3 linked regions of the Skermanella sp. TT6 genome follow. The protein of the gene in region 1 interacts with the protein of each later gene in a pairwise test. Links are inferred from orthologs where the notes say so. Each region holds a gene or a part of one and is shown on either strand. Other genes may lie near its edges.

The links.
Region 2: the proteins of ptsN (region 1) and trkA interact in binary tests that used the Escherichia coli proteins (3 or more experiments, as listed by UniProt). The link is inferred for Skermanella sp. TT6 from one-to-one orthologs.
Region 3: the proteins of ptsN (region 1) and IGS68_RS25720 interact in binary tests that used the Escherichia coli proteins (3 or more experiments, as listed by UniProt). The link is inferred for Skermanella sp. TT6 from one-to-one orthologs.

Annotation. Positions count from the first base shown.
Region 1 is NZ_CP067420.1:4,487,464-4,494,671, reverse strand. The notes cover bases 2,930-5,625. They hold ptsN (PTS IIA-like nitrogen regulatory protein PtsN), read left to right. Parts: upstream 2,930-3,896; coding sequence 3,897-4,355; downstream 4,356-5,625. Other genes in these bases: hisG (ATP phosphoribosyltransferase), read left to right, coding at 5,549-5,625; IGS68_RS20930 (UDP-glucuronic acid decarboxylase family protein), read right to left, coding at 4,439-5,395; hpf (ribosome hibernation-promoting factor, HPF/YfiA family), read left to right, coding at 3,212-3,874; rpoN (RNA polymerase factor sigma-54), read left to right, coding at 2,930-3,039. Also shown: IGS68_RS20955 (LptA/OstA family protein), read left to right, coding at 1-606; lptB (LPS export ABC transporter ATP-binding protein), read left to right, coding at 699-1,433; more of rpoN, read left to right, coding at 1,450-2,929; more of hisG, read left to right, coding at 5,626-6,226; hisD (histidinol dehydrogenase), read left to right, coding at 6,216-7,208. UniProt on the Escherichia coli protein: Seems to have a role in regulating nitrogen assimilation.
Region 2 is NZ_CP067420.1:2,668,540-2,675,860, forward strand. The notes cover bases 1,420-4,228. They hold trkA (Trk system potassium transporter TrkA), read left to right. Parts: upstream 1,420-2,040; coding sequence 2,041-3,417; downstream 3,418-4,228. Other genes in these bases: ntrX (nitrogen assimilation response regulator NtrX), read left to right, coding at 1,420-2,019; IGS68_RS12565 (D-amino-acid transaminase), read left to right, coding at 3,473-4,228. Outside these bases: IGS68_RS12550 (sensor histidine kinase NtrY-like), read left to right, coding at 1-623; more of ntrX, read left to right, coding at 613-1,419; more of IGS68_RS12565, read left to right, coding at 4,229-4,336; IGS68_RS12570 (HAD family hydrolase), read left to right, coding at 4,333-5,058; RNA chaperone Hfq, read left to right, coding at 5,136-5,384; GTPase HflX, read left to right, coding at 5,416-6,723; IGS68_RS12585 (co-chaperone GroES), read left to right, coding at 6,975-7,262; groL (chaperonin GroEL), read left to right, coding at 7,300-7,321. UniProt on the Escherichia coli protein: Part of the constitutive potassium transport systems TrkG and TrkH. May regulate the transport activity of TrkG and TrkH systems. Binds to NAD(+) and NADH.
Region 3 is NZ_CP067420.1:5,530,618-5,538,405, forward strand. What follows is about bases 2,741-6,016. They hold IGS68_RS25720 (sensor histidine kinase), read left to right. Parts: upstream 2,741-3,140; coding sequence 3,141-5,816; downstream 5,817-6,016. Other genes in these bases: kdpC (potassium-transporting ATPase subunit KdpC), read left to right, coding at 2,741-3,141. In the rest of the region: potassium-transporting ATPase subunit KdpA, read left to right, coding at 1-497; potassium-transporting ATPase subunit KdpB, read left to right, coding at 494-2,563; more of kdpC, read left to right, coding at 2,575-2,740; IGS68_RS25725 (response regulator), read left to right, coding at 6,362-7,054; IGS68_RS25730 (hypothetical protein), read right to left, coding at 7,071-7,517; IGS68_RS25735 (hypothetical protein), read right to left, coding at 7,537-7,788. UniProt on the Escherichia coli protein: Member of the two-component regulatory system KdpD/KdpE involved in the regulation of the kdp operon. KdpD may function as a membrane-associated protein kinase that phosphorylates KdpE in response to environmental signals.

The sequences.
Region 1 (7,208 bases):
GACGGCAAGGTCCACATCTTCTCGCCGGAGCAGAACGTCTACGGCGACCGCGCCGTCTACGACGTGGACAAGCAGGTCGCGGTGGTCACCGGGTCCGACCTCAGGCTCGTCACCCCGACCGACGTGGTGACCGCCCGGGACAGCCTGGAATACTGGGAGGCGCAGAAGCTCGCCGTCGCCCGCGGCGACGCCGTGGCGGTGCGCGAGGCCAGCCGGGTGCGGGCCGACGTCCTGGTCGGGCTGTTCGCCGAAGGACCCGACGGGGCGCTGGAAATGACCCGCATCGACGCCCAGGGGAATGTCGTGATTACCACTCCCACCGATGTGGCGCGGGGACGGGAGGGCGTCTATAACCTCAAGACCAACATAGCGACCCTGACCGGTGACGTGCGCCTGACCCGGGGCGACAACCACCTGAACGGCCAGACCGCCGAGGTGAACATGAACACGGGAGTGAGCCGCCTGCTCGGCACCGGGAACCGCACCGGCGAACGCGTCCGCGGCCTGTTCGTCCCCGGCCAGCAGCCGGGCGGCGCCCAGCCCGCGCAACCCGCGCCCGCCCAGCCAGGACCCGCCCAACCAGGATCCGGAGGCACCGGCAATTGAGTATCCGGGAGTTCAGGAAGCCGGATCGTTCCGAAATCAGCACCCCATCCCCCCGGCCGGCGCTTCGGCCCGACGGCGGGCCGGCGCCGCGTCTGGTCGCCGACAACCAGGGGCTGAGGGCGAGCAATCTGGGAAAGCATTACAAGAAGCGGCCGGTCCTGCGCGACGTCAGCGTCACGGTCCAGCGCGGCGAGGCCGTGGGGCTGCTGGGGCCGAACGGCGCCGGCAAGACGACCTGCTTCTACATCATCACCGGCCTCATCTCGCCCGATTACGGCACCATCAGCCTGGACGGGCAGGACATCACGACCCTGCCCATGTACCGGCGGGCGCGCCTGGGCATCGGCTACCTGCCGCAGGAAGCGTCGATCTTCCGGGGATTGTCGGTGGAGAACAATATCCGCGCCGTGCTGGAAGTGGTCGAGTCGGACCGCGAAGCGCGCGAAACCATGCTCGACGAGCTGCTGGCGGAGTTCTCGATCTCCCACCTGCGCCGCACGCCGGCCCTGGCGCTGTCCGGCGGCGAACGCCGCCGCGTCGAGATCGCCCGCGCGCTCGCGTCCCAGCCGCATTTCATCCTGCTGGACGAGCCGCTGGCCGGAATCGACCCGATCGCGGTCAACGACATCCGCGAACTGGTGACCCATCTGCGCGACCGGGGTATCGGGGTACTCATAACTGATCACAATGTAAGAGAAACGCTCGACATCGTCGATCGGGCATACATTTTGCACGACGGTATGGTACTGATGGAGGGCGAGCCGTCGGAGATCGTGGCGCACAAGGATGTGCGCAGGGTCTATCTCGGCGAAAGGTTCAGCCTCTAACGACCCTCCTGGTGCCATGGCGCTTACACAACGTCTCGATCTCAGACAGACCCAGTCACTCGTCATGACTCCGCAGCTGCAGCAGGCGATCAAGCTGCTGCAGCTCTCCAACATGGAGCTTTCGGATTACGTCGACCGGGAGATCGAGCAGAACCCCCTGCTGGAACGCGACGAGGCGGAGTTCGGCGACGGCGGCGTCCAGGCCAACGGCGACGGCGCCGGGGCGCAGGGCGGGGCGGGCGAGGGGCCCCGCGAAGGCGGCATCGACCAGGCGGAGCTCGCGCCGGCCGTCGACGGCGCCGACCAGAGACAGCTCGATACCCATGAGCTGACCACGTCCGACCACATGGCCGGCGGCTCGGACGCGCCGCTCGACACCGATTTCGAGAATGTCTGGACCAACGGCAGCGCCGCCGACGGCGGCTTCGACGGGACCGAGGCTTTCGGCGACTGGTCGTCGAAGGGCGGCAGCGGCAGCTTCGAGGACGGCGAATACAATCTCGAGCAGACGCTGAGCGGCGAGACCAGCCTGCGCGACCACCTGATCGGCCAGCTCAACGTCGATATCGCCGATCCGGTGGACCGGCTGATCGGGCTGGCCCTGATCGACATGCTCGACGCCGCCGGCTATGTGACGGGCGACCTGGACGCCCTGGCCGAGCAGTTGAACTGCGAGCTCTCCCGGATCGAGGCGGTCCTGCGGCGGGTGCAGCGCTTCGACCCGCCCGGCGTCTTCGCCCGCAGCCTGAAGGAATGCCTGGAGATCCAGCTGCGCGAGCGCAATCGCCTCGATCCGGCGATACAGGCGATGCTGGACAACCTGGAGCTGCTGGCGGCCCGCAACGTCCCGGCGCTGCTCAAGGTCTGCGGCGTCGATGCCGAGGACCTGTCCGACATGGTGGCGGAGATCCGGACGCTCGATCCCAAGCCGGCCCTGCGTTTCGACCATCAGGTGGTGCAGACGGTCACCCCGGACATCCTGATGCGGCTGCAGCCGGGCGGCGGCTGGTTGATAGAGTTGAACACGGAAACCCTGCCGCGGGTGCTGATCAACCAGCGCTACTTCGCGCAGGTCAGCGGCGAGGTCCGCAACAAGGCCGAGAAGGAGTATATTTCCGAGCGGTTCAATTCCGCCAACTGGCTGGTGAAGTCCCTGCACCAGCGGGCCAACACGATCCTGAAGGTCGCGACCGAAATCGTCCGCCAGCAGGACCTGTTCTTCGTCAAGGGCGTGCAGTATCTGCGGCCCCTGATCCTGCGCGACATCGCGGAGGCGATCGGCATGCACGAGTCGACCGTCAGCCGTGTCACGACCAACAAGTTCATGGCGACTCCGCGCGGCGTGTTCGAGTTGAAGTACTTCTTCACCTCCTCGATCAACGGCGCCGGGGGAGAGGCCGCCCACTCGGCGGAGGCGGTGCGCTTCCGGATCAAGGCTCTCATCGACGGAGAGCCCCCGGAAGGCATCCTTTCCGACGACCGGATCGTCGAGATTCTCAAATCGGATGGGATCGAGATTGCGCGCCGCACGGTGGCAAAGTATCGTGAGGCCATGCGGATCCCGTCATCGGTCCAGCGCCGCCGCGAAAAGTCCATGAGACTGTGAGACTGACCCCGGCGGATCTGCGGTAGAAGGCCGGACTCCGCCAATCCGGGAACGGTTGCAGCCATGAGGCTGTTCGTCAACTTTGGGGAGGCGTCACCTTCGTCACGGCCCAGCAGTGACGTCGCCCTGCATGATCCCATCTACGGGCCCAGAACTCCGGACAACCTACGTCATGCACCTATCCGTCAAAGGCAAACAGCTTGACGTCGGGGACGCGCTGCGAACCCACGTCGATGAGAGCCTAACCGCCATCGTAGGCAAGTATTTCGGCCGTCCGATCGAGGCCAACGTGGTCTTCTCGCGCGAGGCCCACCTGTTCAAAGCCGATATTTCGGTGCATGTCGGCCGCAATATCCTGCTGCAGAGCAACGGCGAGGCCAACGAGCCCTATCCCGCCTTCGATACCGCCGCCGACAAGATCGCCAAGCGCCTTCGCCGCTACAAGCGCCGCCTGAAGGACCACCACAAGCATGGCGACAACGTCGAGGGAGCGGACGGCGCCGTAGCATTGGCCCCGCTCCCCGCGAGCCAGTACATCCTGGAAGCGGAGCCCGACGAAGCCCATATCGACGGGTATGACGAAGACACCCATGACGCAGCGCCCTCGCCGCAGGACGGCCACGACGGGCATCCCCAGCCCGTGGTCATCGCCGAGATGACCACCGCCATCGACACGCTCACGGTCAGCGAGGCCGTCATGCGCATGGACCTGGCCGAACTTCCGGCCCTGATGTTTCGCAACCGCGCCCATGGCGGCCTGAACATGATCTACCGCCGGCAAGACGGGAACGTCGGCTGGATCGATCCCAAAGGCACTGAGGGAGCCGACGCCTGACCAGGCGTCGCCGTAAAAGCATATGATTGATCTGATCACGCCCCAGAGCATCATCGCCAACCTGCGCGCCGGCAGCAAGAAGCAGGCGTTGCAGGAGCTGGCGAAGAAGGCGGCGGAACTGACCGGGCAGCACGAACGCGCGATCTTCGACGTGCTGCTCGAACGGGAAAGGCTCGGCACGACGGGCGTGGGGCATGGCATCGCCATTCCGCACGGCAAGCTTGCCAACCTGGACCGTGTCCATGGAGTCTTCGCCCGGCTCGAAAGACCGGTCGATTTCGACGCCATCGACGACCAGCCCGTCGACCTGATGTTTCTGCTGCTGGCGCCGGAAGCGGCGGGCGCGGACCACCTCAAGGCCCTGGCCCGGGTGTCCCGCCTGCTCCGCGACGGAACGATGTGCGACAAGCTGCGCGGCTCCGACAGTGCGGAAGCCATCTATGCGCTGCTGACCCAGGGCGAGGCGAGTCACGCCGCCTGAACCGGCGGCCATGCCCTGGCATGGACCCGCGGGCCGGCCCGTTCCCCTGGACCGGGCCGGCCCGCGGGCGACGACCTAACCGGTCAGCCCTCCCATTCCGGCAGTTTCCGCTCGAAATAGGCGATCGTCCGCGCCAAGCCTTCCTTCAGCGGGACCGTCGGCTCCCAATCCAGCTTTTCCTTCGCGCGGGAAATGTCCGGCCGGCGTTGCGTCGGGTCGTCCTGGGGCAGGGGCTTGAAGACCATCTCGGATTTCGACCCGGTCATGTCGATCACCAGTTCCGCGAGCTGCCGGATGGTGAATTCCCCCGGATTGCCCAGGTTGATCGGTCCGATAACGTCGTCGGGCGCCGCCATCAGGCGGACGAAGCCCTCGATCAGGTCTTCCACGTAGCAGAAGGACCGCGTCTGGCTGCCGTCGCCGTAGAGCGTCACCGGCTCGCCCCGCAGGGCCTGCACGATGAAGTTGGACACCACGCGGCCGTCCTGCGGATGCATGCGCGGCCCATAGGTGTTGAAGATCCGGGCGACCCGGATGTTCAGCCGGTACTGGCGGTGATAGTCGAAGAACAGCGTCTCGGCGCAGCGCTTCCCCTCGTCGTAGCAGGCGCGCGGGCCGATCGGGTTTACGTTGCCCCAGTATCCCTCGGTCTGCGGATGGATCGACGGGTCGCCGTAGACTTCGCTGGTCGAGGCCTGGAAGACCTTGGCCTTCACCCTCTTGGCCAGTCCCAGTATGTTGATCGCCCCGTGCACGCTGGTCTTGACGGTCTGGACCGGGTCGAACTGGTAATGGATCGGCGATGCGGGGCACGCCAGATTATAGATCTCGTCCACTTCCACATAGAGCGGGAAGGTGATGTCGTGGCGGATCACTTCGAAATAGGGATTGTCCAGCAGGTGGACGATATTCTCGCGCGATCCCGTGAAGTAATTGTCGACGCATATGACTTCGCATCCTTCGCCAAGCAGCCGCTCGCACAGGAATGACCCGAGGAACCCGGCGCCACCGGTGACCAGCACCCGTTTACGTCCATACATTCGCCCTTACCCCTTTTCTTGGTCCGGCGCAGTATGCCCGCGCCCCCGCCCACTGGCAATCCGCTGTCCCGGGCCGGCCGGGATCGCAGAGGCGTGACAACCGCGCCGTTTGTGCTATCACTCGCGTCGAGCCGCTCAGTTCTGGAGAAACCGTTGCCAATCCCGTCAATACCGGCGAACGAACCGCTGGTCCTGGCCTTGCCGAAGGGGCGCATCCTGCAGGAGGTCCGGCCCATGCTGGACCGCGTCGGGATCGTGCCGGAACCGGCTTTCGACGACGAGAACAGCCGCCAGCTCCGGTTCGCCACCAGCCTTCCGCATATCAGCATCATCCGGGTCCGCTCCTTCGACGTCGCGACCTTCGTCGCGTTCGGGGCCGCCCATCTCGGCGTCGCCGGCAACGACGTGCTGATGGAGTTCGATTATCCGGAGATCTACGCCCCGCTCGACCTCGGGATCGGCAAGTGCCGGCTCAGCGTCGCGGAACCCGAGGAGATGGTGGAAGGCGACGATCCGGCGCGCTGGAGCCATATCCGGGTGGCGACCAAGTATCCCGAGATCACCCGGCGACATTTCGCCGCGCGCGGCGTCCAGGCCGAATGCATCAAGCTGAACGGGGCCATGGAACTGGCGCCGACGCTGGGCCTGTGCCGCCGGATCGTCGACCTCGTGTCCAGCGGCTCGACCCTGCGTGCCAACGGCCTTGTGGAGATCGAGAGGATCGCAGAGATTACGTCGCGCCTGGTCGTCAACCGGGCCGCCTACAAGACCCGGCCGGAGGAGATCGGCGGCTGGATCGACAGTTTCAGGGATGCCGTTGATGCCGCTTGACCTTGACAGCCGCGACTCGGGGTTCGAGGCGGCCTTCGCCGGCCTGCTGGGCGCGAAGCGGGAAACCCAGGAGGACGTCCAGAACGCCGTCTCCGCGATCCTGGCCGACGTACGCCAGCGCGGCGATGCGGCCGTGCTGGATTATACCGCCCGGTTCGACCGCGTCACGCTGACGGCCGGCACCATGCGCGTCGCACCGGAAGAGGTCGACGGGGCGGTCGCCTCCATCGATCCCGGCCTGCTGGACAGCCTCGAGATCGCCGCCGCCAGGATCGAGGATTTCCACCGGCGGCAGAAGCCCGAAGCCCTGTCCTACACGGACGGGGCCGGCGTCCGCCTCGGCGCCCGCTGGACCGCGGTGGGATCGGTCGGCCTCTATGTACCCGGCGGCACCGCGGCCTATCCCAGCTCGGTGCTGATGAACGCGCTGCCGGCCAAGGTCGCGGGCGTGGAACGGGTCACCATGGTCGTGCCGACGCCCGACGGGAAGCTCAACCCGCTGGTGCTGGCGGCCGCCCGGCTCGCCGGCGTGGACGAGATCTACCGGATCGGCGGCGCCCAGGCGGTCGGCGCGCTGGCCTACGGGACGGAGACCATCCGCCCGGTGGACAAGATCGTCGGGCCCGGCAACGCCTACGTCGCGGCCGCCAAGCGGCAGGTCTTCGGCACCGTCGGCATCGACATGATCGCCGGCCCGTCGGAGATCCTGGTGGTGGCCGACGGCGCCAACGATCCCGCCTGGATCGCCGCCGACCTGCTGTCCCAGGCGGAGCACGATACCAGCGCCCAGGCGATCCTGATCACCGACGACTCCGGTTTCGCCGAAGCCGTCAAGCGGGCGGTGGACGGTCACCTGAAGACGCTGCCGCGCGCAGCCATCGCGGGCGAGAGCTGGCGCGAGCACGGCGCGGTCATCGTGGTTTCGCACCTCGACGAGGCGGTGCCGCTGGTCGACCGCCTAGCGCCGGAGCACCTGGAACTG
Region 2 (7,321 bases), 1.8 Mb from region 1 along the record:
AGATGTGTACCGATACCATCGTACGCCAAGTGGACGATATCGGCCGGATGGTTGACGAGTTCTCCGCCTTCGCGCGGATGCCGAGCCCGGTGATGAAGCCACAGAACATCAACGAACTGTGTCGCCAAGCCGTGTTCCTCCAATCCAGCGCACATCCCGCCATCAAGTTCACGGCCGACCTTCCGCCGGGGCCGCTCACCGTGCCGTGCGACGGCCGGCAGATTTCCCAGGCCCTGACCAACCTGCTCCAGAACGCGGTGGACGCGATCGACGGCCGCTCCGCTCCCGACATCGGGACGCTGCCGCCCGGGCAGGTGGATCTCGGCCTCGAGGTCCACGACGACCGCGTGTCGATCGTGATCGCCGACAACGGCAAGGGATTGCCGCACGAGGAACGCGACAGGCTGACCGAGCCCTACGTCACCACGCGGGCCAAGGGCACCGGGCTGGGGCTCGCCATCGTCAAGAAGATCATGGAGGACCATGGCGGCGAACTGGTGCTCGAAGACAGGGCTTCCGGCCCGGGCGCGCAGGTCCGCCTCGTGATCCCCAAGACCGAAATCGCCGCGCCGGCCGTGGCCGCCGAAGAAACGCAGCAGAAACAGAGTCGCTATGGCGCATGACATTCTGATCGTCGATGACGAAGCGGACATCCGCATGCTGATTGCGGGTATCCTTGAAGACGAAGGCATGAAGACCCGGCAAGCCGGCGACGCCGACCAGGCCATCGCCGCGGTCGGTGCCCGAAGGCCGAGCTTGGTGATCCTCGACATCTGGCTCCAGGGGAGCCGGCTCGACGGCATCCAGATTCTCGCCGAGCTCAAGCGCGAGCATCCGAACCTGCCGGTCATCATGATCAGCGGCCACGGGACGATCGAGACCGCCGTGTCCGCGATCAAGCAGGGCGCCTACGACTTCATCGAGAAGCCGTTCAAGGCCGACCGCCTGCTGGTCCTGGTCGAGCGCGCGATCGAAGCCGCCCGGCTCAGGCGCGAGAACGAGGAACTGAAGCTCCGGACCGGCGGCCAGATCGAGCTGATCGGCAAGTCGTCGGCGATCAACCATGTCAGGCACTCGATCGACAAGGTGGCCCCGACCGGCAGCCGCGTCCTGATCACCGGGCCGGCCGGGTCCGGCAAGGAGGTCGTCGCCCGCCTGCTCCATGCCCGCTCCCGCCGGGCCGACGGCCCCTTCGTCGGGCTGAACTGCGCGACCATGCGGCCCGACCGGCTGGAGGTCGAGCTGTTCGGCACCGAGCACGGCCAGGATGGCCTGCCCCGCAAGGTCGGCACTTTCGAGCAGGCCCATGGCGGCACCCTGCTGCTGGACGAGGTGGCGGACATGCCGCTGGAGACCCAGGGAAAGATCGTCCGCGTGCTCCAGGAGCAGACCTTCGAGCGGGTCGGCGGCAGCGCGAGGGTCGAGGTCGATGTCCGGGTGATCGCGTCGAGCAACCGCGACCTTCCGTCGGAGATCGAGGCCGGCCGGTTCCGGCAGGACCTGTTCTACCGCCTCAGCGTCGTGCCGATCCGGGTTCCGCCGCTGACCGAGCGCCGCGAGGACATCCCCCTGCTGGCCCGCCACTTCATGATCCGCTCGTCCGAGACGGCGGGCCTGCCGGCCCGCGACTACGGCGAGGACGCGATGGCGGCGCTCCAGGCCTATGACTGGCCGGGCAACGTGCGCCAGTTGCGCAACGTGGTGGATTGGCTGCTGATCATGTCGACCGGCGACCCGCGCGAGCCGATCCGCGCCGACATGCTGCCGCCCGAGATCGGCGCCATCACCCCGACGGTCCTGAAGTGGGACAAGGGCGGCGAGATCATGGGCCTGCCGCTGCGCGAGGCCCGCGAAGTGTTCGAGCGCGAGTATCTGCTTGCCCAGGTGACCCGGTTCGGTGGCAACATATCCCGCACGGCCGCGTTCGTGGGAATGGAGCGTTCCGCCTTGCACCGCAAGCTGAAATCCTTGGGCGTGCACGGCAACGACAAGCCTCCCCACAAGCTGGCCGGGGATTGAGCTCATGAAGGTCACCGGTCCATGAAGGTCATCGTCTGCGGCGCCGGCCAGGTCGGCTCCAACATCGCCCGCTATCTCGCGACCGAGAACAACGACGTCACCGTGATCGACCAGTCCCCGGAGCTGATCCAGAAGATCAGCGACACGCTGGACGTCCAGGCCATGGTCGGATTCGCCTCCCACCCGAACGTGCTGGAGCAGGCGGGCGCCGCCGACGCCGACATGATCATCGCGGTCACCCTGGCGGACGAGGTCAACATGGTGGCCTGCCAGGTGGCGCACTCGCTGTTCAACGTGCCGACAAAGATCGCCCGCGTCCGGAACCAGAGCTACCTGGCGCCGATCTGGGCGGACCTGTTCTCGCGCGAGCATATGCCGATCGACGTGATCATCTCGCCCGAGATCGAGGTGGCCCGGGCTGTCGCCCGCCGGCTCCAGGTGCCGGGCGCGTTCGACATGATCCCGCTGGCCGACGGCAAGGTCCGCGTCATCGGCGTCATCTGCACCGACAATTGCCCGATCCTGCACACGCCGCTGCGCCAGCTCACCGGCCTGTTCCCCGACCTGAACCTCGAGGTCGTGGCGATCGTCCGCAACGACAAGCCGATCATCCCCGGCGGCGACGACCAGATGCTGCCGGGCGACGAGGTCTATTTCGTCGCCGACACGCGGCACCTGGGACGGGCCATGGCGGCCTTCGGCCACGAGGAGACCGAGGCCCGCCGGATCATCATCCTGGGCGGCGGCAACATCGGCCTGTGCCTCGCCGAGGAGCTGGAGGCGAAGCACCCGCAGGTCAGCGCGCGGATCGTCGAGGTGGACCGCGGCCGGGCCCAGTACATCGCCCAGCGGCTGAACCGGACCATGGTGCTTCACGGCGACGGGCTCGATCCGGAGATCCTGGAGGAAGCCAACGTCCGGGCGGCCGAGACGGTGGTCGCCGTGACGAACGACGACGAGGGCAACATCCTCGCCTCGCTGCTCGCCAAGCGCTACGGCTGCCAGCGCGCCATCACCCTGATCAACAAGACGACCTATTCGCCGCTGGTCACCACGCTCGGCATCGACGCCGTGGTCAGCCCGCGCACCATCACGGTCTCGACCATCCTACAGCATGTCCGGCGCGGCCGGATCCGCGCGGTCCACAGCCTGCGCGAAGGCTTCGCCGAGGTGATCGAGGCGGAGGCGCTGGAGACTTCCAGCCTGATCAACACGCCCCTGCGGGAGATCAAGCTGCCGACCGGCGTGATCGTCGGCGCCATCGTGCGGGGCGAGGAGGTGATCATTCCCAGGCCCTCCACGGTGATCAAGCCGCACGACCGGGTCATCATCCTGGCCGCGGTCGGGCAGGTGAAGAAGGTCGAGAAGATGTTCGCGGTTCGGCTCGAGTTCTTCTGATCCTCCGTCGTCCCGTTCCACGATCCCGAAAAGCTCATCCAAAGAAGCGGAAAGCATGGCTCGATACGCATATGTCAACGGCCGGTTCGTTCCCCATGGCGAGGCGATGGTCCATGTCGAGGACCGCGGATTCCAGTTCGCCGACGGTGTCTACGAAGTCGTCACGATCATCGGCGGCAGGCTCGCCGACGAGCAGGGGCACCTGGATCGCCTGGCACGGTCGCTGAACGAACTGCGGATCGCGTGGCCGGTGGCTCCCCACGTGCTCAAGCTGCTGATGCGCCGGCTGATCGCCCGCAACCACGTGACCCAGGGGACGATCTACCTCCAGATCACGCGCGGCGTCGCCCCGCGCGACTTCAAGTTTCCGAAGCACTCCCGCAGCAGCCTCGTCATGACGACGAAGCGGGCGACCGCCTTCGCGACTCCGGAACAGCTGGAGAACGGGGTCAAGGTGATCTCGATTCCCGACATCCGCTGGCTGCGCCGGGACATCAAGTCGGTGGCGCTGCTGCCGCAGGTGCTGGGCAAGCAGCAGGCGGTGGAGGCAGGCGCGTTCGAGGCGTGGCAGCTCGACCCGGACGGCGATGTGACCGAGGGCTGCTCCAGCAACGCCTGGATCGTGACCGAGGACGGCACCCTGGTGACCCGCCATGCCGACAACCTGATCCTGAACGGCGTGACCCGCCTGTCGATCATCCGGCTGGCCAGGGAAGCCGGCATCCCGTTCGAGGAACGCGCCTTCTCGCTGGAGGAAGCCTACCGGGCGCGGGAAGCTTTCGTTTCCAGCGCCAGCACCTTCGTGATGCCGGTCACGCGGATCGACGACCGCACCGTCGGCAACGGCAAGCCGGGTTCCCTGGGAGAGCGCCTGAGGCAGGCCTACCTGGAATATGCCCGGACGGCGGGCGCGTCGTGACGGCGGATCTCGGGGGCGCACCCCTTGGCGACGGCGACCCGACGCGGCTGCCGCGCGCGGTCCTGTTCGATTGGGACAATACCCTGGTGGACAACTGGGGCTGCATCCATGCCGCGCTGAACGCCGCCCTGGTCGCCCACGGACTGCCGCCCTGGAGCCTGGAAGAGACCCGCCTCCGCGTCCGGCAGAGCCTGCGCGACAGCTTCCCCCGCCTGTTCGGCGACCGCTGGACCGATGCGCGAGACATCTTCTACGACCATTTCGGCCGCCACCATCTCGATTACCTGAAGCCGCTCCCGGGTGCCGAGGGGCTGCTGTCGGCGCTGGCCGGGCAGGGCGTCTATCTCGGGGTGGTCAGCAACAAGACCGGCCGCTTCCTGCGGGCCGAGTCGGCCCAACTCGGTTGGGACCGCTACTTCGGCAAGCTCGTCGGAGCGGGAGATGCGCCACAAGATAAACCTGCGGTTGATCCTATCCACATGGCCCTTGAGCCCGGCGGGTTGATTGCCGGTCCCGACGTCTGGTTCATCGGCGATGCAGACGTGGATATGCAGTGCGCCCATGCCGGGAGATGCGTCCCGATGCTGATCGGGAACGGTCCGGACGATTTCGGGAATTTTCCGCCTGCGCACCGGTTTGACACTTGCGATATAGTATCCGACTTGGTGCGGCGCCTTGGCGCCCCCATATCGCTGGAGACTCCAGTCGAACAACGAAAATAGCCCAACAAAAGGGTTATGGAATGTTATCCGGGCTCTGGGATGGGGCCCCAAGAACCATCACAACGGGGCGATTGCATATGTCCGAAAAAAGTCAAAATGTTCAGGACGTTTTCTTAAACCACGTCCGAAAGAACAAGACCCCGGTCACCGTGTTCCTGGTGAACGGTGTCAAACTCCAAGGCATCATAACGTGGTTCGACAACTTCTCCGTCCTGTTGCGACGCGATGCGCATAGCCAACTGGTCTACAAGCACGCAATCTCGACCGTGATGCCTGCCCATCCTATTCAACTTTTCGAGCCGCCCAAGGAAGGTGAAGGTACCTAACGCACCCGATCAGGGCACCGGCCGGTCCGCCATGGGCACCGGCCGCGCCCTCGTGATCCATCCGATCCTGCGCGAGGCCAAGATCGACGACGGCATGCGCAGCCCGGAGGCGCGCCTGGACGAAGCCGTCGGACTGGCCGCCGCGATCGAATTGGACGTAGCATACGCCGAAGCCGTCAAGGTCAACCGGCCTCAGCCGTCGACCCTGCTCGGGTCAGGCACGGTGGAGCATTTCGCCGGCCTGATCCGTGACGCCGAGGAGAGGGGGGAACCCATCGACCTGGTCGTGATGGACCACGCCCTGTCGCCCGTCCAGCAGCGCAACCTGGAACGCGGGCTCCATGCCAAGGTCATAGACCGCACCGGCCTGATCCTGGAGATCTTCGGCGCCCGGGCAAGGACCCGGGAAGGCCAGTTGCAGGTGGAGCTCGCGGCCCTCAGCTACCAGCGCTCGCGGCTTGTCCGGTCCTGGACCCACCTGGAGCGCCAGCGCGGCGGCTTCGGCTTCCTCGGCGGCCCCGGCGAAAGCCAGCTCGAGATCGACCGCCGCCTGATCGGCGACCGGATCATCAAGCTGAAGCGGGAACTGGACGAGGTCCGGCGGACCCGGGACCTGCACCGCAAGGCGCGGGACAGGGTACCCTATCCGGTGGTGGCCCTGGTCGGCTATACCAACGCCGGCAAGTCGTCGCTGTTCAACCGGATGGCCGGTGCCGACGTGTTCGCCAAGAACCTGCTGTTCGCGACGCTCGACCCGACCATGCGCGGAATCGAGCTGCCGACCGGCCGCAAGGTGATCCTGTCCGACACGGTGGGCTTCATCTCCGACCTGCCGACCCACCTCGTGGCTGCCTTCCGGGCGACCCTGGAGGAGGTCCAGGCGGCCGGCATCGTCCTTCATGTTCGGGACATCGCCCATCCCGACACGGAGGCCCAGAAGGCTGACGTCGAGGCGGTGCTGCGCGACCTCGACATCGACCCGTCCCAGGACGGCCGCGTCGTCGAGGTGCTGAACAAGATCGACCTGCTCGACGCCGCCACCCGGGACGCCCTGCTCGCCCAGGCGGCGCGGAACGACCACATGCAGGCGGTCTCGGCCTTGACCGGCGAGGGCCTGCCCGGACTGTTCGGGCTGCTCGACCGCCACATGACGATGGACCGGCAGACGGTCGATCTCGCGGTTCGGATCGACGACGGCGCGGCGCTGGCTTGGCTCTACCAGCGGGGCGACGTGCTGGAACGGCGGGACGACGACTCCTTCGCCCATCTCCAGATCGCCCTCGACCCGGCCGACCTCGCCCGTTTCGAACGGCGCTACGACTACCATCCCGCCACCTGACGCGGATCCACCCGCGTGCCGCACGCTCGGGGCCGGCGCCCTCCGGGGTGCCGGCCCTTATTTTGCCTCCGGGAAAATCGGCCGCCACCCCTGGTGTAAATCGGGCAAGGCCCCATTTGCCGGGGTGAAATGCTTGACGGCAGGGAGATCTGCCGTTATACGGCTGGCACTCCCTGGCCTTGAGTGCTAACACCCAGCGCTGACACCACAGCCGGCACCAAGGCCGGCGACAGACATCTCGGAGAGATCCCATGAAGTTCAGGCCTTTGCATGATCGCGTCGTCGTGAAGCCGACCGAGCAGGAGAACAAGACTGCCGGCGGCATCATCATTCCGGACACCGCCAAGGAAAAGCCGATGCAGGGCGAAGTCGTCGCCGTCGGTCCCGGTGCCCGCGGCGAGGACGGCAAGGTCACCGCGCTCGACGTCAAGGCGGGCGACAAGGTGCTGTACGGCAAGTGGTCCGGTACCGAGGTCAAGATCGAGGGCGACACGCTTCTGATCATGCGTGAGTCCGACCTGATGGGCGTCCTCGAGTAAGAACCCCGCGTCAACCGCCATATAGGAGATCCAGGGCATGGCTGCCAAGGAAGTTAAGT
Region 3 (7,788 bases), 1.0 Mb from region 1 along the record:
TCGGCAAGAAGATCGAGGCGCGGGAGATCAAGCTGGCCATGATCGCGGCGCTGACCGTGCCCTTCGGGGTGCTGGGACTCTCATCCCTGTCGTTGGTCGTGCCCGGCGCAGCGGCCTCGATCCAGGAGCCGGGACCGCACGGCCTGTCGGAACTGCTCTACGCCTACGCGTCGGGCACCGGCAACAACGGCTCGGCCTTCGGCGGCTTCGGCGCCGACACCCTCTTCCACAATACGGCGATCGGGTTCGCCATGCTGTTCGGCCGCTTCCTGGTGATCCTGCCGGTGCTGGCGATCGCCGGGAGCCTGGCCGCCAAGAAGACGCTGCCGGAATCGGCCGGCACCTTCCCGACCCACGGGCCGCTCTTCGTCGCGCTGCTGGTCGGCACCGTGCTGATCGTCGGCGGCCTGACCTTCTTCCCGGCGCTGTCGCTGGGGCCGGTAGCCGAACATCTGGCGCTCGCCCGGGGCGCCCCCTTCGCGGACATGAACCGATGAGCCACCGCACTTCCGAGATTTCCCTGTTCGACGCCGGCATCGCGGCCCAGGCGGCGGGCGCCGCCGTCGGCAAGCTCGACCCGCGCGAGCTGGCCCGCAACCCCGTCCTGTTCGTGACCGCCGTCGTCGCGGCCCTGACCACCGTCCTGTTCGTCCGCGACCTGGTCATCGGCGGCGGCGGGGGCGGCGGCGCCGGCCTCGCCGTGGCCGGCCAGATCACGGCCTGGCTGTGGGTCACCGTGCTGTTCGCCAACTTCGCCGAGGCGGTCGCCGAAGGCCGGGGCAAGGCCCAGGCGGCCAGCCTGCGCCGCACCAAGACGGAGACCACCACCCGAAGGCTGGCCGACCCGGCCGCTACGGAGTGGCAGTCGGTCCCCGCCGCCGGCCTGCGGGCCGGCGACTTCGTGGTGGTGGAGGCGGGCGAGGTGATCCCCGGCGACGGCGACGTGGTCGCCGGCATCGCCACGGTGGACGAATCCGCCATCACCGGCGAGTCCGCCGCCGTCATCCGCGAGAGCGGCGGCGACCGCTCGGCGGTGACCGGCGGCACCCGCGTCGTGTCGGACCGGATCGTGGTCCGCATCACCGTCAACCCCGGCGAGAGCTTCCTGGACCGCATGATCACGCTGGTCGAGGGCGCCAAGCGCCAGAAGACCCCCAACGAGATCGCGCTGAACATCCTGCTGGCCGGCATGACCATCATCTTCCTGGTGGTCGTGGTGACGCTGGAGGCCTTCGCCCGCTATTCCGGAATCACCCTGCCCGTGGTGTTCCTGGTGGCCCTGCTGGTCACGCTGATCCCGACCACCATCGGCGGGCTGCTGTCGGCGATCGGCATCGCCGGCATGGACCGGCTGGTGCGCTTCAACGTCATCGCCAAGTCGGGCCGCGCGGTCGAGGCGGCGGGCGACATCGACACGCTGCTGCTGGACAAGACCGGGACCATCACCCTGGGCGCCCGGCAGGCGGCGGAGTTCGCCCCCGTCTCCGGCGTGGACGAGCGCGACCTGGCGGAAGCCGCCTTCCTCGCCTCGCTGGCCGACGACACGCCGGAGGGCAAGTCGATCGTGGCGCTGGCCGGACGCAGGTTCGGCTTCCAGCGGGTGGAGACGGCGGGCTTCGCCTTCGTCCCCTTCACCGCGCAGACCCGGATGAGCGGCGTGGACATGCCGTCCGGGCTCGGCACCGAACCCGTCCGCATCCGCAAGGGCGCCGCCGACGCGATCGCCCGCCATGTCGGGGAGGGCGCCGTGCCGCGCGACCTGCGCCAGGCGGTCGAGCGGATCGCCAAGGCCGGCGGCACGCCGCTGGTGGTGGCGAAGGGCGGCCGGGTGCTGGGAGCCATCCACCTGAAGGACATCGTCAAGCCGGCGATCCGGGAGCGTTTCGCGACCTTGCGCCGGATGGGCATCCGGACCGTCATGATCACCGGCGACAACCCGCTGACCGCCGCCGCGATCGCCGCCGAGGCCGGGGTGGACGACTTCCTGGCGGAGGCCACGCCCGAGCGCAAGCTGGAGCTGATCCGCCAGGAGCAGGCCGAGGGCAAGCTGGTCGCCATGTGCGGCGACGGTTCCAACGACGCGCCGGCGCTGGCCCAGGCCGACGTGGGCGTCGCCATGAACACCGGCACCCAGGCGGCCCGCGAGGCCGGCAACATGGTGGACCTGGAGAGCGACCCGACCAAGCTGATCGAGATCGTGATGATTGGCAAGCAGCTGCTGATGAGCCGCGGCGCGCTGACCACCTTCTCCATCGCCAACGACGTGGCGAAGTATTTCGCCATCGTCCCGGCGCTGTTCGTGGCTGCCTATCCCCAGCTGGAGGCGCTGAACGTGATGGGCCTGGGCAGCGCCTCCAGCGCGATCCTGTCGGCGATCATCTTCAACGCGCTGGTCATCGTGGCGCTGATCCCGCTGGCCCTGAAGGGCGTCCGCTACCAGCCGGCGGGAGCCGCCAGCCTGCTGCGGCGGAACCTGCTGGTCTACGGGCTCGGTGGCCTGGTCGTGCCGTTCATCGGCATCAAGCTGATCGACCTGGGCGTCAACGCCCTGGGCCTGGCCTGAGGAAAGAGAGAATGTTCAAGGAACTGAAACCGGCCCTGAAGATGCTGGCCGTGCTGACACTCATCACCGGCGTGCTCTATCCGCTGGCCGTCACCGGGATCGCCGGGGTGCTGTTTCCCGTCCAGGCGCACGGCAGCCTGGTGCAGCGCGACGGCAGGACCGTCGGCTCCGCGCTGATCGCCCAGCCCTTCGCCCGGCCGGAGCATTTCCAGCCCCGGCCCTCGGCGGTCGGGTACGAGGCCGCCGCCTCCGGCGCCTCCAACCTGGGGCCGTCCAGCGGGAAGCTGGCCGAAGAGGTCCGGGCCCGGACCGCGGCCCAGCAGGCGGCCAACCCGGACGCGGCGGCGCGCGGCCCGGTTCCGGCCGAGCTGGTGACGGCGTCGGGCAGCGGGCTCGACCCGCATCTGTCGCCGGAAGCCGCGCTGTGGCAGGTACCCCGCATCGCGAAGGCGCGCGGGATCCCGGAGGCCGACCTGCGGGCGCTGGTCGGCCGCCTGACGGAGGGCAGGACCCTGGGCGTTTTCGGCGAGCCGCGCGTTAACGTGCTGATGCTCAACCTCGCTCTCGACGGGACCTGATGGCCGAAGCCGACCGCCCCTCGCCCGAAGCGCTGCTCGCGGAAGCCAACCGCGAGCGGCGCGGCCGCCTCAAGGTCTTCCTGGGTGCCGCCCCCGGCGTGGGCAAGACCTACGCCATGCTGGAAGCCGCGCGCGACCAGAGGCTCGACGGCGTGGACGTGGTCGCCGGGATCGTCGAGACCCATGGAAGGCGCGACACCCAAGCCCTGCTCGACGGGCTGGAGGTGGTGCCGCGCCGGCCGGTCGAGTACCGCGACCTGACCTTCCGCGAGATGGACCTGGACGCCATCCTGAAGCGTCGGCCGAAGCTTGCGCTGGTGGACGAGCTGGCGCACACCAACGTCCCCGGCAGCCGGCACCTGAAGCGGCACCAGGACGTCGAGGAGATCCTGGCCGCCGGGATCGACGTCTATTCGACCCTCAACATCCAGCACCTGGAAAGCCTGAACGACGTCGTCGAGCGCATCGCCGGCATCCGGGTGCGCGAGACGGTGCCCGACGGCGTGCTCCAGACCGCCGACGAGATCGAGCTGATCGACCTGCCGCCGCAGACGCTGATCAAGCGGCTGGCGGAGGGCAAGGTCTATGTCCCCGACCAGGCGCGCCGCGCGATCGACCATTTCTTCTCCGCCGGGACCCTGACCGCGCTGCGCGAGATGGCGCTGCGCGCCGCCGCCGAGCGGGTCGACGCGCAGATGGTCAACTACATGCGCGCCCACGCGATCCCGGGGCCGTGGCCGACCCGCGAGCGCATCCTGGCCTGCGTCGGCGACGGCGGGGCGGTGATGCGGCTGGTCCGCACCGCCAAGCGGACGGCGGACCGCCGTCAGGCGCCATGGATGGCGGTGCATGTGGAGACCTGGCGCCACGCCGGATTACCGGAGGAGGCCAAGAACCGGATCTCGGATGCCCTGCGGCTGGCCGGGCAGCTGGGCGCCGAGACCAGGGTGATCCAGGGCGAGTCCGTCGTCGCCGAGCTGCTGGACTTCGCCCGCGCCCGCAACGTCAGCCAGATCATCGCCGGCCGGCCGCGCGGCGGCAGGCTGCCGTTCCTGCGCCGGCGCAACGTCACGGCTGAGCTGCTGGCCCGCGCCGACAGCTTCGACGTGACGGTTGTCGGCGGCGAGGACGAGGGGGAGGCCAAGCCGCCGCCGGCCGCCGTTCGCAGGAAGCGCCTGGACTGGAACGGCTACGCCGTCGCGGCCGTGGCGACCGTGGCGGCCTCGGCCTGCGGCTACGGCCTCAGCCTGTTCCTGGACCTGCCCAACATCTCCCTGATATACCTGATGGCGGTGCTTCTGGTCGCGATCCGCCATGGGCTGGGGCCGTCGATCGCCGTGTCGGTCGCCAGCTTCATGTCGTACAACTTCTTCTTCACCGACCCGCTGTTCACCTTCGACATCGCGGACACGCGGAACATCCTGACCGTGGTGTTCTTCCTGATCACGGCCTTCATCACCAGCAACCTGGCCGCCCGCGTCCGCGCCCAGGTGGAGGCGACCCGGCTGAGCGCCCGGCGGACCGCCAACCTCTACGACTTCAGCAGCCGGATCGCCGCGGCGGCCGACCAGGACGACGTGCTGTGGGCCGTGGTCCACCACGTGGCGTCCACGCTGCGCGGCCGATCGCTGGTCCTGCTGCCGGAGGACGGCCGGCTCGCCGTCCGGGCCGGCTTCCCGCCTGAAGACAGGCTGGACGACAAGGCGCGGGCCGCCGCCGACTGGGCCTGGGCCAACGCCCAGCCGGCCGGCCGGGGCTCCGCCACGCTGCCGACCTCGGACTGGCTGTTCCTGCCGCTGAAGACCGGGCGCGGGCCGGTAGGCGTGCTGGGCGTCCAGATCGAGGCCGCGGGCCGGCTGCTCTCGCCGGAGGAAAGCCGCCTGCTCGACACCCTGGCCGACCAGGCAGCCCTGGCGATCGAGCGCACCAACCTGGTGGCCGACATCGAGCACGCGCGCCTGGCCACCGAGACCGAGCGGCTGCGCTCCGCCCTGCTCTCCTCCCTCTCGCACGACCTGCGCACGCCGCTGGTCTCGATCCTGGGGGCCGCCTCCAGCCTGGTCTCCTACGAGGGGACGTTGAAGCCCGCCGACCGGCTGGAGCTGGCCCAGACCATCCAGGAGGAGGCCGAGCGGCTGAACCGCTTCGTGCAGAACCTGCTGGACATGACGCGGCTGGGCTCGGGCCAGCTCAGGCCCCGCACCGATTGGGTGGACCTGCGCGACATCGTGGCGTCGGCGATCGAGCGGGCGAAGAAGCTGCTGCGCCGCCGCACGGTCAAGGTCGAGATCGACCCGGCGGTGCCGCTGCTTCGCCTGGACCCGATGCTGATGGAGCAGGTGGTCTTCAACCTGCTCGACAATGCCTGCAAATACTCGCCGCCGGGAACGCCGGTCACCGTCTGGGCGGTCGCGCGCGGGGATCGGGTCATCGTCGAGGTCTGCGACCAGGGGCCGGGGATAGCCCCGGAGGACCGCGAGCGGATCTTCGACATGTTCTACCGGGTCGAGGAGGGCGACAGCCGGACCGCCGGGACCGGCCTGGGCCTGGCGATCTGCCGCGGCATCGTCGAGGCGCATGGCGGCCGCATCTCCGCCCAGCCCGGCCTGAACGGCGCCGGCACCTGCATCGTCATGCGCCTGCCGACGGCGCCGCCGCCGGAGGTGGTTGAATGAGTTTGATTTTCTATTTTTGGCCGCAGATGAACGCAGATGGACACAGATAAGGAAATTGCCAGGAAACGGACCCCTGTTTCAGGCATGGAGTGCACCTCGAGAATATCCGTGTTGATCAGCACGGCTGTCCGGCACGGAGATTGCTTATTCTGCGAAAGGATTAATCGCGGGCAGAAACACTCCGTTTTCGTCATGGCCGGACTTGATCCGGCCATCGTTCGCGGGAAGCATCGAAGCCTCCATGCTTTGAGATCCGTGGGTCAAGCCCGCGGATGACGAACTGAAGGAGAAAACAGTCGCTAGAAATGTTCTCAATAGTTGATCAGCAAGTACCATGCCGGACAGCCGTGGACTTGATCCGGGTATCTCCCTGCATGGCAGCGCTGATGAAGCCTGCAGGCGATGACCGGGTCAAGCCCGGTCATGACGATAAAGGGAGGAACGCTCTACTGGAAAAGCATCCTTCGGTTGATTTAGCAATTACTGTGCCGGACAGTTGTGATTCATTGCGTGCATCTGTGGATGACTAGAAGCGGGCCCATCCGATGCTGACGATCCTGGTGATCGACGACGAACCGCAGATCCGCAGGTTCCTGCGGATCAGCCTGACCGCGTCGGGCTATCGCGTGCTGGAAGCTGAGACCGGCGCGGGAGGGATCGAGGCCGCCGCGGGGGAGCGGCCCGACCTGGTGATCCTGGACCTGGGCCTGCCGGACATCGACGGGCAGGAGGTGATCACGGCGATCCGCGAGAAGGGCCCCGTCCCGATCATCGTGCTGTCGGTCCGGTCCGACGAGACGGACAAGGTGGAGGCGCTGGACCGCGGGGCCGACGACTACATGGTCAAGCCGTTCGGAATCGGCGAGCTGATGGCCCGCATCCGCGCCGCGTCGCGCCCGCGCGGCGGTGCCGAGACCGATCCGGACAGGCTGGTTGTCGGCGGGCTGACGATCGACCTGGCCCGGCGCCTCGCCGTCCGGGACGGTGTCGAGCAGCGCCTGTCGCCCAAGGAACACGCGCTGCTCAGCCTGCTGGTCCGCAACCGCGACAAGATCCTGACCCACGGCCAGATCCTGAAGGAGATCTGGGGACCCGCCCATGCCCACGACACCGTCTATCTCCGCGTCTATGTCAACCAGCTCCGTCAGAAGCTGGAAGCCGACCCCGGCCACCCGGTCCTGATCATCACCGAACCGGGCGTCGGCTACCGGCTCAGGACGGGCAGTCCCACGGGCTGACCGATAACCAATGGTCTCAATGCCGCGATATGCCGCCGGAAACCAGGTTGTGGGCCTTGCCGGTGTCCCTCACCACGGTGGTGGTGATGCGGCTGTAGGTCATCATGGACGTCCGCATGTCCCGGATGATCGCGGACATGCCCATGTCTATGTCCTCGAAATAGATGATGGTCGCGGGATGGAAGTTCAGGTTGCAGCAGCCGTGGATGAATTTCTCCTGCTTCAGCCTGAACAGGAACAACCCGGTCACCTCGCAGGGGGTGCCGAACAGGCTTTCGCCGACCAGCCTCAGCGTCGTCTTGAGCAGCGGGCTCTTCTCCTTCTTGCCCAGCGCCATGAAGCTGCGATGGCACGCGACCTCGTCGAAGAAGATCCGGTAGACGCGGCCGAAATCCTCGTCGGTCACCAGGACCTTCTTCATTTCCTCGAGCTTGCGCCTGTGGTCCGCCCTTTGGTCTGCCATGTCCGTCTCCCCCGGCCGGCTATTGGATCGTGCCGGGGCCGGGGGCGACGGGGCCGGGTTCCAGTCCCTCCCTCCCCTGCATCAGCGAGATGCGGGCATAGGTCATGGCGCCGGTGCTGAAGTCGGTGGAGACCGCGACCAGGCCCACGTCCACGTCCTCGAAATAGAGGACCGTGGCCAGGCAGCCGTTCATCATGCAGCCGCCATGGACGAACTTGTCAGCCTCCATCCGGAACAGGGCGAACCCCTGGACGATGCAGGTCGGGCCGAA